DNA from 3 places in the Pseudoalteromonas fenneropenaei genome. Region 2 is predicted to be linked to each of the others. Evidence: predicted binding sites of a transcription regulator. Region 2 holds the regulator's gene; each other region holds the start of a gene.
What was found. Region 2 encodes sigma-54, which starts transcription at its own class of promoters, with help from an activator protein. Its sites were predicted from a motif close to GTTGGCACGNNNNTNGNNT; they were not measured.
Positions count from the first base shown of each region.

Region 1: the regulator sigma-54 is predicted to act here: its motif matches at 2,135-2,153, upstream of flgB (flagellar basal body rod protein FlgB).
Region 3: the regulator sigma-54 is predicted to act here: its motif matches at 1,902-1,920, upstream of ACFOEE_RS08000 (TorF family putative porin).

Region 1 is NZ_JBHRSD010000010.1:169,803-173,067, forward strand. Features, by position in the region: gene flgE (flagellar hook protein FlgE) at 1-527, opposite strand, end outside; gene ACFOEE_RS04925 (flagellar hook assembly protein FlgD) at 561-1,244, opposite strand; gene flgC (flagellar basal body rod protein FlgC) at 1,255-1,686, opposite strand; gene flgB (flagellar basal body rod protein FlgB) at 1,689-2,099, opposite strand; gene ACFOEE_RS04940 (CheR family methyltransferase) at 2,487-3,265, opposite strand, start outside.
Region 2 is NZ_JBHRSD010000017.1:133,695-136,959, forward strand. Features, by position in the region: gene rapZ (RNase adapter RapZ) at 1-257, opposite strand, end outside; gene ptsN (PTS IIA-like nitrogen regulatory protein PtsN) at 271-717, opposite strand; gene hpf (ribosome hibernation promoting factor) at 719-1,006, opposite strand; gene ACFOEE_RS10775 (RNA polymerase factor sigma-54) at 1,035-2,579, opposite strand; gene lptB (LPS export ABC transporter ATP-binding protein) at 2,640-3,265, opposite strand, start outside.
Region 3 is NZ_JBHRSD010000012.1:15,465-18,729, forward strand. Features, by position in the region: gene ACFOEE_RS07990 (AsmA family protein) at 1-107, opposite strand, end outside; gene ACFOEE_RS07995 (hypothetical protein) at 477-1,649, shown strand; gene ACFOEE_RS08000 (TorF family putative porin) at 1,954-2,631, shown strand; gene ACFOEE_RS08005 (aldo/keto reductase) at 2,708-3,265, opposite strand, start outside.

The DNA.
Region 1 (3,265 bases), on a different contig from region 2:
GGTGGCGTCATCCGCGAGTCTAAGTTAAATGACGAATAGATATTCGTTGTTGCGCGCGGCGAGCCTGAAGCGTCAGGAATTTGAATCGCACTAGCGGTACTTAAACTCACCGAAGTATTATTACCTGTGCTCGGATCAACTGGGAAACCTTGTAAGAAGTTACCTGCAGCATCAACAATAAAGTTATCTTTGTTCAACTTAAATGCACCAGCACGAGTATAGGCATAATCTTGCGAACCAAACTCTTCTGCCATCGCAAAGTAACCTTCACCGGTAATAGCTAAGTCCAAAGAGTTACTGGTGAATTTTAACGAACCTTGGTGAAATTGTTGTGCCACAGTCGTCGTTTGCGCACCGTCACCATTTTTGGTTTTTCCTGAACTAAATACCGATGCTGCATACACATCCGCGAACTCCGCGCGTGACTCTTTAAAGCCCGTAGTGTTTACGTTAGCTATGTTGTTTGCCGTCACATCTAGGTCTTTTTGTGCCGCAGCCAAACCAGTTAAAGCAATATTGAAACTCATATACTCACCTCAATTATTTTGTTGCAGAACACATTAGCCAGCTATTTCTGCGATATCGGTTAATCTCACTGCGCCTAGGGAAGTATTCACTATGATGCCTGATGAACCGTTAATGTTGACACTATCAATGTTTTTAAATGTTGCAGTAGGTAAACTGGTATATTGACCATTCATGTTACCTTCTGCTTTTAATGTATATTGGCCGGGAGGGACGCGCTCTTTATTGTCGTTTAGTCCATCCCATTCAAAACGCACCGCACCTTCGGTTTTTGCACCGTAATCAATGCGGCGTACTAATTGACCTGCACTGTCATAAACGTTGAGGTATAACTGGTCGACTGGCTTTTCCACCACAATCGAACCTTTACCTACGCCAGTTTCAGACATCTCTAAAGTGTTAGACTCAAGTAGTGCTTTCTTGCCGACCAATGCAGATGCTTGTAATGCCGAGTTTGAAGTCATCGAGGCACTCAAAGCTTCAAACTTACTGTTTAAGTTTGAGATCCCTTCCGCCATGGTAAAGGAAGTCATCTGCGCTATCATTTGGTCGTTGTCTGCCGGTTTACTCGGGTCTTGAAACGACAGTTGTTGGGTTAACAAAGCAAAGAAGTCTGATTGCGTTAAGGCATCACTTTTCTTGTCTGACGTTGCGACCTTCTTATCTTGCCAACGTAAGGAATCTAAATAACTGGTATTGGTTGAAGCGACATCACTCATAATTTAACTCCTAGCGTTGGCCAAGCTGAAGGGTCTTAGTCAGCATTTGCTTAGCCGCATCTGCCACTTGCACATTGGTTTGATAAGAGCGTGAAGCCGAAATCATGTTAGCCATTTCTTCTACAACATTAACGTTGGGTTTGTAGATATAACCGTCTTTGTCCGCACTTGGGTGATTCGGGTTATATTCCACTTGTAGTGGTTTATCACTTTCCACAATGCCCAGTACTTTAACACCTACCGAAGGACTTAAATTACCGTTTTGAAAACCCGCTGCTTTATTTAGCTCAGCGGCAAATACTGGCTGACGCGCACGATAAACTTTATCTTGACTTGAACTGATACTGTTCGCGTTAGAAATGTTACTCGCGGTGGTATTTAGGCGAATGTTTTGAGCACTCATACCAGATGCAGCAATGTCAAAAACGTTATATAGACTCATGATTAAGCTCCTTGACCACCGAGTGCCTTCTTAAGGCTGTTAAACTTGCCACCTAAGAATTGCAAACTGGCCTGATACTCTAATGCATTTTGCATATACAAGTTTCGTTCCACCTGTACATCCACCGAGTTACCATCACCCGTATCTGCTTGATTTGGAGAGCGAAATAATTCTGTAGACCCCACCAACGATGAACCACCTCGGATATGCCGTTCGTTTGTCATCGACATATGATTGCCGCCTTGTTGCTTATTCAAGGCTTGTTTCATTGCCGCGGCAAAATCTACATCGCGCGCTTTATAGCCAGGGGTATCCGCGTTGGCGATATTACTCGCTAACAGCTCAGCACGCTGCGAGCGGATCAACATCGCATGTGGATGAACACCCAACGCTTTATCGAAACTGATCGCCATATTCGCTACTCCAAAAATTTGACTCTGGTTGTATTAAGCAAATTGTGGGCCACAATCGAGAATAAATTGATTGACTGCTGTATTAAGTGGAAGAAAGAGACAAGGCAAACCTTTGCCGCTTTTTATAATTACTGGGAAAGCAGTCATTTAGCTGCGTTGGTAAAGTTTAATTAGTGGTGCACAATGAATTAAACGCAACATATCGCGTCACATAACGGCATCAAAAGCTAAAAGCCGAAAGCTTTTTCAGCGACTGGCTTTAACAGCAACTAACCTAGCGCATGAGGATACTTGGCTTAATTAGAGACTTAGCAGTGTTAGCTACGTTTGCGCACCCCATTCACATAGTTGACCTATGCTCATGGGGATTTACTCTCTTGCCGGCTATCAGGTTTTCTTTTGGTAGATAATGCCAGGATTACAACGCAACATTTCAAACTCGTTGCTTAATCCCGCCATTGACTCAGATGCCCCTAAAAACAAATAGCCTTTAGGATTCAAAGACTGAGCAAATTGCGCGATGATTTTTGCCTTTACCTCTGGAGAGAAGTAAATCAATACGTTGCGACAAAAAATCACATCAAATTTGCCTAGTAACGCATAAGAATCAAGTAAGTTCAGATGGCGAAAACTCACCATGCGGCGGATTGGGTCAACAACACGGGCCATCCCATTACCACTATCAGTAAAAAATTTTTGCTTTCGCTCAGGTGATAATCCGCGTGCCAATGCCAATGCATCGTACTCAGCATTTTTACACATATCCAACATAGTGTTAGAGATGTCAGTGCCGGTAATTTGCACCCCCATTTTTAATGCACCTAAATTTTTTGCCTGATATTCACTGGCCGACATTGCAATTGAATAAGGCTCTTGTCCAGATGAGCTGGCTGCCGACCAGATCTTAATCGGTCTGCGCAATTCACTAAACTCAGGAAATATCTTGGTCTTGAGTAATTCAAACGGGTATTGGTCACGAAACCACAAAGTTTCGTTGGTTGTCATTGCATCCACTACAGCGGCACGTAATTGCCGCTCATGAGGACTTAAGGTTTTTGCGACCAGCTGTGACAAAGACGCCACATTGAATCGAGCCATGAGTGGCGCAAGTCGGCTTTTCACTAGGTACAGCTTATTATCGCCCAGTACAATTCCGCACTGTTGCT
Region 2 (3,265 bases):
TCGAGATAGAACAAAGTGGGCTTGGCAAACGCGGGCAAATATTCAATGATGTCATTGAATTCTTGCTGCTCTTTGGGCAAATTACGGACGTCGATACTGACCGCAATTTTGTCATAGCTGTCAGCCGCAATACGGACCAAAGACGGCAATAAATTGACGGGAATATTGTCGACACAATAAAAGCCCAAGTCTTCTAAAACCCGAAGTGCGACGGATTTACCCGAACCTGAGCGACCGCTGACAATAATTAGTTCCATCTCTTTACCTTACTTAGCTCGACAATATTTCAAAGAGTTGTTCGTCACTTTGCGCCTGACGCAACATACGACAAAATTCTTTGTCCCTCAGTTTATCAGCGATTGCGGCTAAGGTCTGCAAATGAGTTTGATTATCGCCCTCAGGTACGATGAGTGCCACGAAAATATCGACGGGGCGATTGTCGATGGCATCGTAATCAATGGCTTCTTGATTAACCAAGACCATCACTAGCACTTTATCGACTGCGGCCATACGACCATGTGGCAGTGCAACGCCTTTACCAATGCCAGTACTACCGAGTTTTTCACGGGCTAATAAAGCGTCGAGGATATCATGTTGATCAAGGTCGGGAAGCTGTTGGTGGGCCAGTTCACTGATGTATTCGAGAATGCGTTTTTTGCTACTAAAAAGGACTGCAGCTTTGCTGCAGTCCTTTGAAATTAATGCACTTAGTTTCATTTTAGTGTCGGATCATCTTTTCTTTATGTTTTATGACTTGCCTATCTAACTTATCTAATAACAAATCGATGGCCGCATACATGTCTTGATGCTCTGTCGAAGCAAATAACTCTCCGCCATTCACATGAAGGCTTGCTTCCGCTTTATGGATCAATTTTTCTACATCAAGGATAACATGTACATTGTTGATATGATCGAAATGTCGCTCCAGCTTCGCAAACTTGTTGGTGACATAATCCCTGAGTGAATCGGTAATTTCAACGTGACGACCAGTTAGATTTAGTTGCATAAGCATTCTTCCTTCTTTGTTTTACGTCTCAGATCAGGCTCTTGCGCTGATTTGACGGTGGTATAGCCAGAGACTCACGATATTTTGCAATAGTGCGTCTCGCCACTTGAATTCCTTGTTCCGCTAATATATCCGCGATTTTACTGTCGCTCAATGGCTTAGTAGGTTTTTCCGCGGCGATTAGCTTTTTAATGAGCGCCCGAATTGCTGTTGACGAGCACTCACCTCCGTTTTCAGTACTTACATGGCTTGAGAAGAAATATTTCAGCTCAAAAATGCCACGCGGGGTGTGCATATACTTCTGGGTGGTAACCCGAGAAATGGTAGATTCATGCATTTCCACCATTTCAGCCACATCATTTAGCACCATAGGACGCATTGCCTCTGGGCCATGTTCAAAAAATGCCTGCTGTTGCTTCACAATACAGTTAGCCACTTTTAGCAAGGTTTCGTTGCGGCTTTCCAAACTTTTTATAAACCACTTCGCTTCCTGTAAATGGGAGCGAATAAACTGACTATCGCTTGATGAGCGCACCGAGCGGCTCATCGCGGCATATTGATCGTTAACACGAATTTTCGGCATACAATCTGGATTCAGTTCAACTACCCAACGACCTTTGACTTTTTTGACCGACACATCTGGGATCACGTATTCTGGTTCTTCGTGGATCACGGTTGCAGCTGGTTTTGGGCTTAAACTGTGAATGAGCGTCATGACTTCTTTTAGCTCATCTTCCTTTAGCTTAGTCTTTTTCATCAAAGTGCGATAGTCGCGACTGGCTAAAAGCTCAATATGTTCGTTGAGGATCTGTTTGGTTTCGCTCAGCCAAGGTGTAGTTGGGTCATATTGATTGAGTTGAATGCACAAGCATTCCTGCAAGCTGCGTGCGGCAATTCCAATCGGATCAAAAAGTTGTACACGTTTAAGGACGGCTTCTACCTCGTCCAGCTCAATCGGTTCAGCTTCTTCACTACCCTCATTAAGGCTGTGCATAATGTCTTCAGTGCTAACCGTCAGCATACCTGACTCATCAACGGCTTCGACAATTGCCACGGCAATGGCGCGATCGGTGGGGCTAAACGGCGTGAGCTCCAATTGCCACATCAAGTATTCGTGTAAGGTTTCGGTGGTTTCACCTTGGTAGACGGTGTCTTCGTCACTCATAGCACCAGAGCCACTGCTGGGCGCTGCGCTCATATATTCGTCCCAAGTGACATCCATCGCTAATTCGTCGCTGACAGTATCCTTATTGAGTGCATCACCAGCTTCCATTTCATAATCGCTGACCGATTCTTCAAAGTCATTGCCTGCTTCGAAATCGTTGCCTTCAAATTCATTGTTTTGCTCTTCACCACTGCTACTCGAGACGCTAAAATCAAAGTCGTTGTCAGCTGAACCGGTTTCTGCGTCACTATCTTGCTCATCCACTTCTAAGAGTGGATTGCTGTCGAGCGCCTCTTGGATTTCTTGCTGGAGATCCAACGTACTGAGCTGCAGCAAGCGGATAGCTTGTTGTAACTGTGGCGTCATTGTGAGTTGCTGGCCCATGCGCAGCTGTAATGATTGCCTCATGTATCTCTAACAATCCTTTTTCTAAGTGTTCAATTCAAATAGGCGACTGTACTACAAAAACTATAGCCTGAATTGTTCGCCTAGGTAGACGTCGCGCACAGTTTGATCTGCGAGTACGTGTTCGGGAGTGCCAGCGGCGATTAGTTCACCATGCGAAACAATATATGCCTTCTCACAGACATCAAGGGTTTCGCGCACGTTATGATCTGTGATCAGCACTCCAATACCGCGATTCTTTAAGTGCTCGATTATTTTCTTTATATCTAACACTGAAATCGGATCAACGCCAGCAAAAGGCTCATCTAAGAGAATAAATTTTGGATTTGCGGCTAAAGCGCGAGCAATTTCCACTCGGCGACGCTCACCACCCGATAAAGCCATCCCTAAACTATCTCTAATATGTTGAATATTAAACTCATCTAATAGTTCATCGAGGATCTGTTCGCGTTGATTGCGTTTCAGCGATTTGCGTGTTTCTAAAATCGCCATCAGGTTTTGGTAAACCGTTAACTTCCTAAAAATAGAAGATTCTTGCGGTAGGTAACCAATCCCAAGGCGAGCGCGGCTATGCATTGGCAGCAGCGTGATGTCTTGTTCATCAATATGGATTGAGCCTTTATCGCTTGGCACAAGCCCTACAATCATATAAAAGGTAGTGGTTTTACCCGCGCCATTTGGGCCAAGTA
Region 3 (3,265 bases), on a different contig from region 2:
GATACTTTGGCAACAATCGTTGAGGTAGGAATGAGCGATGGGATCACCACCACCCCAGCTACAATGATAATGCCAATACCGGCGGCAATCTTAATTCCACGGTTCATATTTGTCCCTTCTTGCGTTGGCAATGTTAGCTTCTATACCCAATGGATTTACCCAATGGACTTCAAAAGGCACGTAGGCGGCAAGTGAATGAAGCCCCATGCGCTTAGATGGACTAAGTGATTGGGGTAAATAAGCGCAGCCAACAACCGTGCATTTTAAAAGACGACGGGTATATACTAGCGCTGCCGTTTAATAAAATCATGTTAAAGGTGGTAATTTTCACGGATTTCAGGGCAATCAAAGCGATTGTACGACAAGTCAACACAGCGGGATTGCATCAAACTGATTCTTAGGTATGATCCTCGCCCCACATTGACAGAAATTGGCTACACTTAATAGCCTGAGATCCGTTGGAGCATGTTCACAGCATGAAGAAGCTGCTTATATCCCCATCGCACATGGCACTACCTGAATTGGAAAGTACCATCTACCAGAACATTTTAAAGCAGGCGACTGACATTAGCCTGAATCTGATGGCTGTTAAGGTCGATAACCACCCAAGTGATTTTTTGGGTTGGTGTTATGAATTGCAGGATGTGGTAAAGCGCCGCCTCAATTTTGACCTATTGGACGACCACCAGCTACCAACGGTGAAAAAGCTGCAAGATTTACTCACCCAAGCGATTAGTTACTTACAGCTAAAATCGCTACGTATTGCGCCTTGGCCAATTATTGTGGCATTTATTCGTGACCACCATGAACACTTAGCACTGGACGAACAATTTGCCCTATTGGCACATGTGCAAGGGCTACGCGCCACCAGTTTAGCCGATATGATCCCAGAAGACCGTTTGGCCTTTGCCGGTAAACACACTCCGGCGCATGACAGCAGTGCTTATCCATTTGATGTTGAATGGTTTGCTTCAACTCGCAGTGCCAAAGGCTTCCATCAACAACTGGCGGACTTACCGCACGGTTTTGCCGATGCGTTAGCGCATATCCCGCTTACTGGTGATGTCAGTGGTGAGCAATACCAGCAATTTGTGCTCGCGTACCTCCAAGCCTTTACAGGTTGTGATGAAGTGCCGACCTTAGCACCAGCTACCCGCTTATTGGCCATGCACCGCCCAGACGTGTTTACACCACTGACTGCCAGTAAAGCCGATGCCTTGTGTATGGCATTAGGGATTGCGCGTTTATCTAACCGTGACTTTGAACGTTACTGGCAAGATGTGGTGCAGGCAATTCATGCGATGCCTTGGTTTAGACTCTGTGGCCCACAAGATGAGTTTGAAACCACATTGGCTAACCACAAAGCTTTGTTGCCTTGTTGGTTCTACTATTGTGATGAAGATACCGCCTCGCAATCAAACTACTATAAAGCATTGCATAAGCCCAAGCGCACCACTACAGCCAGTGGCAGCAAACCGAAAGCGGTTAAGCGCGGTAAAGATTCAGCCGCAGTGCTGGTTGACCGCGCGCTTGCAAACCCAGAGCTGCCAGCGTATTTACAAGCCAAACGCGATTCTATTATCGCGGAAGTAGAAAAAGGCCGCTCAGTAGACGAAACCATTCAACTCCTGCGCGCCATTTTTGGCTAAGCTCAGTTAGGGAGGATCACCTCCCTTGCTACCTTTTACCTAGCGTTGCTAGTCGGCAGCCGCTTCCAACAAAAATCGCACAATGTGATTTTCATCAAGACCTTAGCTTGCTCGGTACAAGTGCAAATTGCGCAAAAAACGCACCACTGAAGTGCAAGCATGTGAAACAGTCGTGTGCTTGCACGTGCCGAATTAAAATACAACCCTCTGTTTTATCTTATTATTTACAGTTTTTTCAAGTAAAAAATGGACTTTGGCGCATACGTTGCTATTGCTTAATCAGATACAATAATGAGGTGACAACATGACAACAAGAAATTCTCTACTCTGCGCCTGCTTAGCTTTATCACTTTATAGTGTTTCAGCGTCAGCAGAATTGGTCGCCAATGTCGCGGCCAGCTCTAACTACTTATGGCGTGGCGTAACCCAAACCAAAGATGCCGCGGCGGTGAGCGGCGGGCTTGATTACAGCCATGAAAGCGGTTTTTATCTCGGCACTTGGATGTCGACTATCGATTTTGGTGAAGAAGCCAGTGCCGGCTATGAAATGGATATTTATGGTGGCTATGCGTGGGAAAGTAACGGCATCGGCTACGATATTGGTTACTTATACTATGCCTACCCAGATGCTGCCAACAACCTCGACTTCGGTGAAATTTATGGTGCGGTCACTTGGCAGTGGCTGACGCTAAAAGCCTCTTATACTACCTTTGTTGATAGCGACTCCGCACCGAGCGAAGACATGCTCTACCTTGAAGCCAATATGGCCTTTACCGTCTTTAATGACACCGAACTGGCTATCCACATTGCCCAAAGCAGTGGCGATACCATTATGGATTGGTACGGTGAAGACGATAAATACATGGACTACAGTGTCAGCCTCAGCAAAAACGGCCTCACCTTAGGGGTGAAAAAAGTCGACTTAAAAGCGGACGACGACTTTAAGGTCTTCGCCAGCTACGGCGTGAGCTTCGAACTCTAATCACGATTTTTATACTTGCTGCAAATCAGGGGCCGTTTGGCCCTTTTTGCGTTGCACTATAGTACGTTACGGTGCGTTATGGCACGCTATGACCGGTTGATGCCTGCCAAATACGATACCATTGCTCACGTTCTAGCTTAAGCTGTGCCGAAGCCACCGCCGCACTCACCCGCTCGGCATTGCCGGTGCCAAGCACTATGCTAGGTTCGCTGGGGTGCATAGCCAGCCAAGCAAAAACCACTTGATCTAAACTCGCCGCACCAATTTCATTACCCACTTGTTCAAGCGTCGTCCGTAACCGCAGCGCTTTTTCATCTTGCGCCGAGAACAACCGGCCACCAGCCAGCGGTGACCATAGCATAGGATGCACCCGCAGCTGCTGACATTGGTCTAACGTCCCATCATCAAGGGCTTTCATCTCATAGGGTGAAAATTCGATTTGGTTAGTCACGAGAGGAAAATCTAGGCGTGATTTCAACATAGCAAATTGCGAAGGCGTAAAATTCGATACACCAAATTGCAGCACATCGCCATTTTGTTTAAGGGTATTAAACGCCTCTGCCATTTCATCCACATTCATCAGATAATCAGGGCGATGAATTAGCAACACATCTAAATGGTCGGTGCCAAAGTG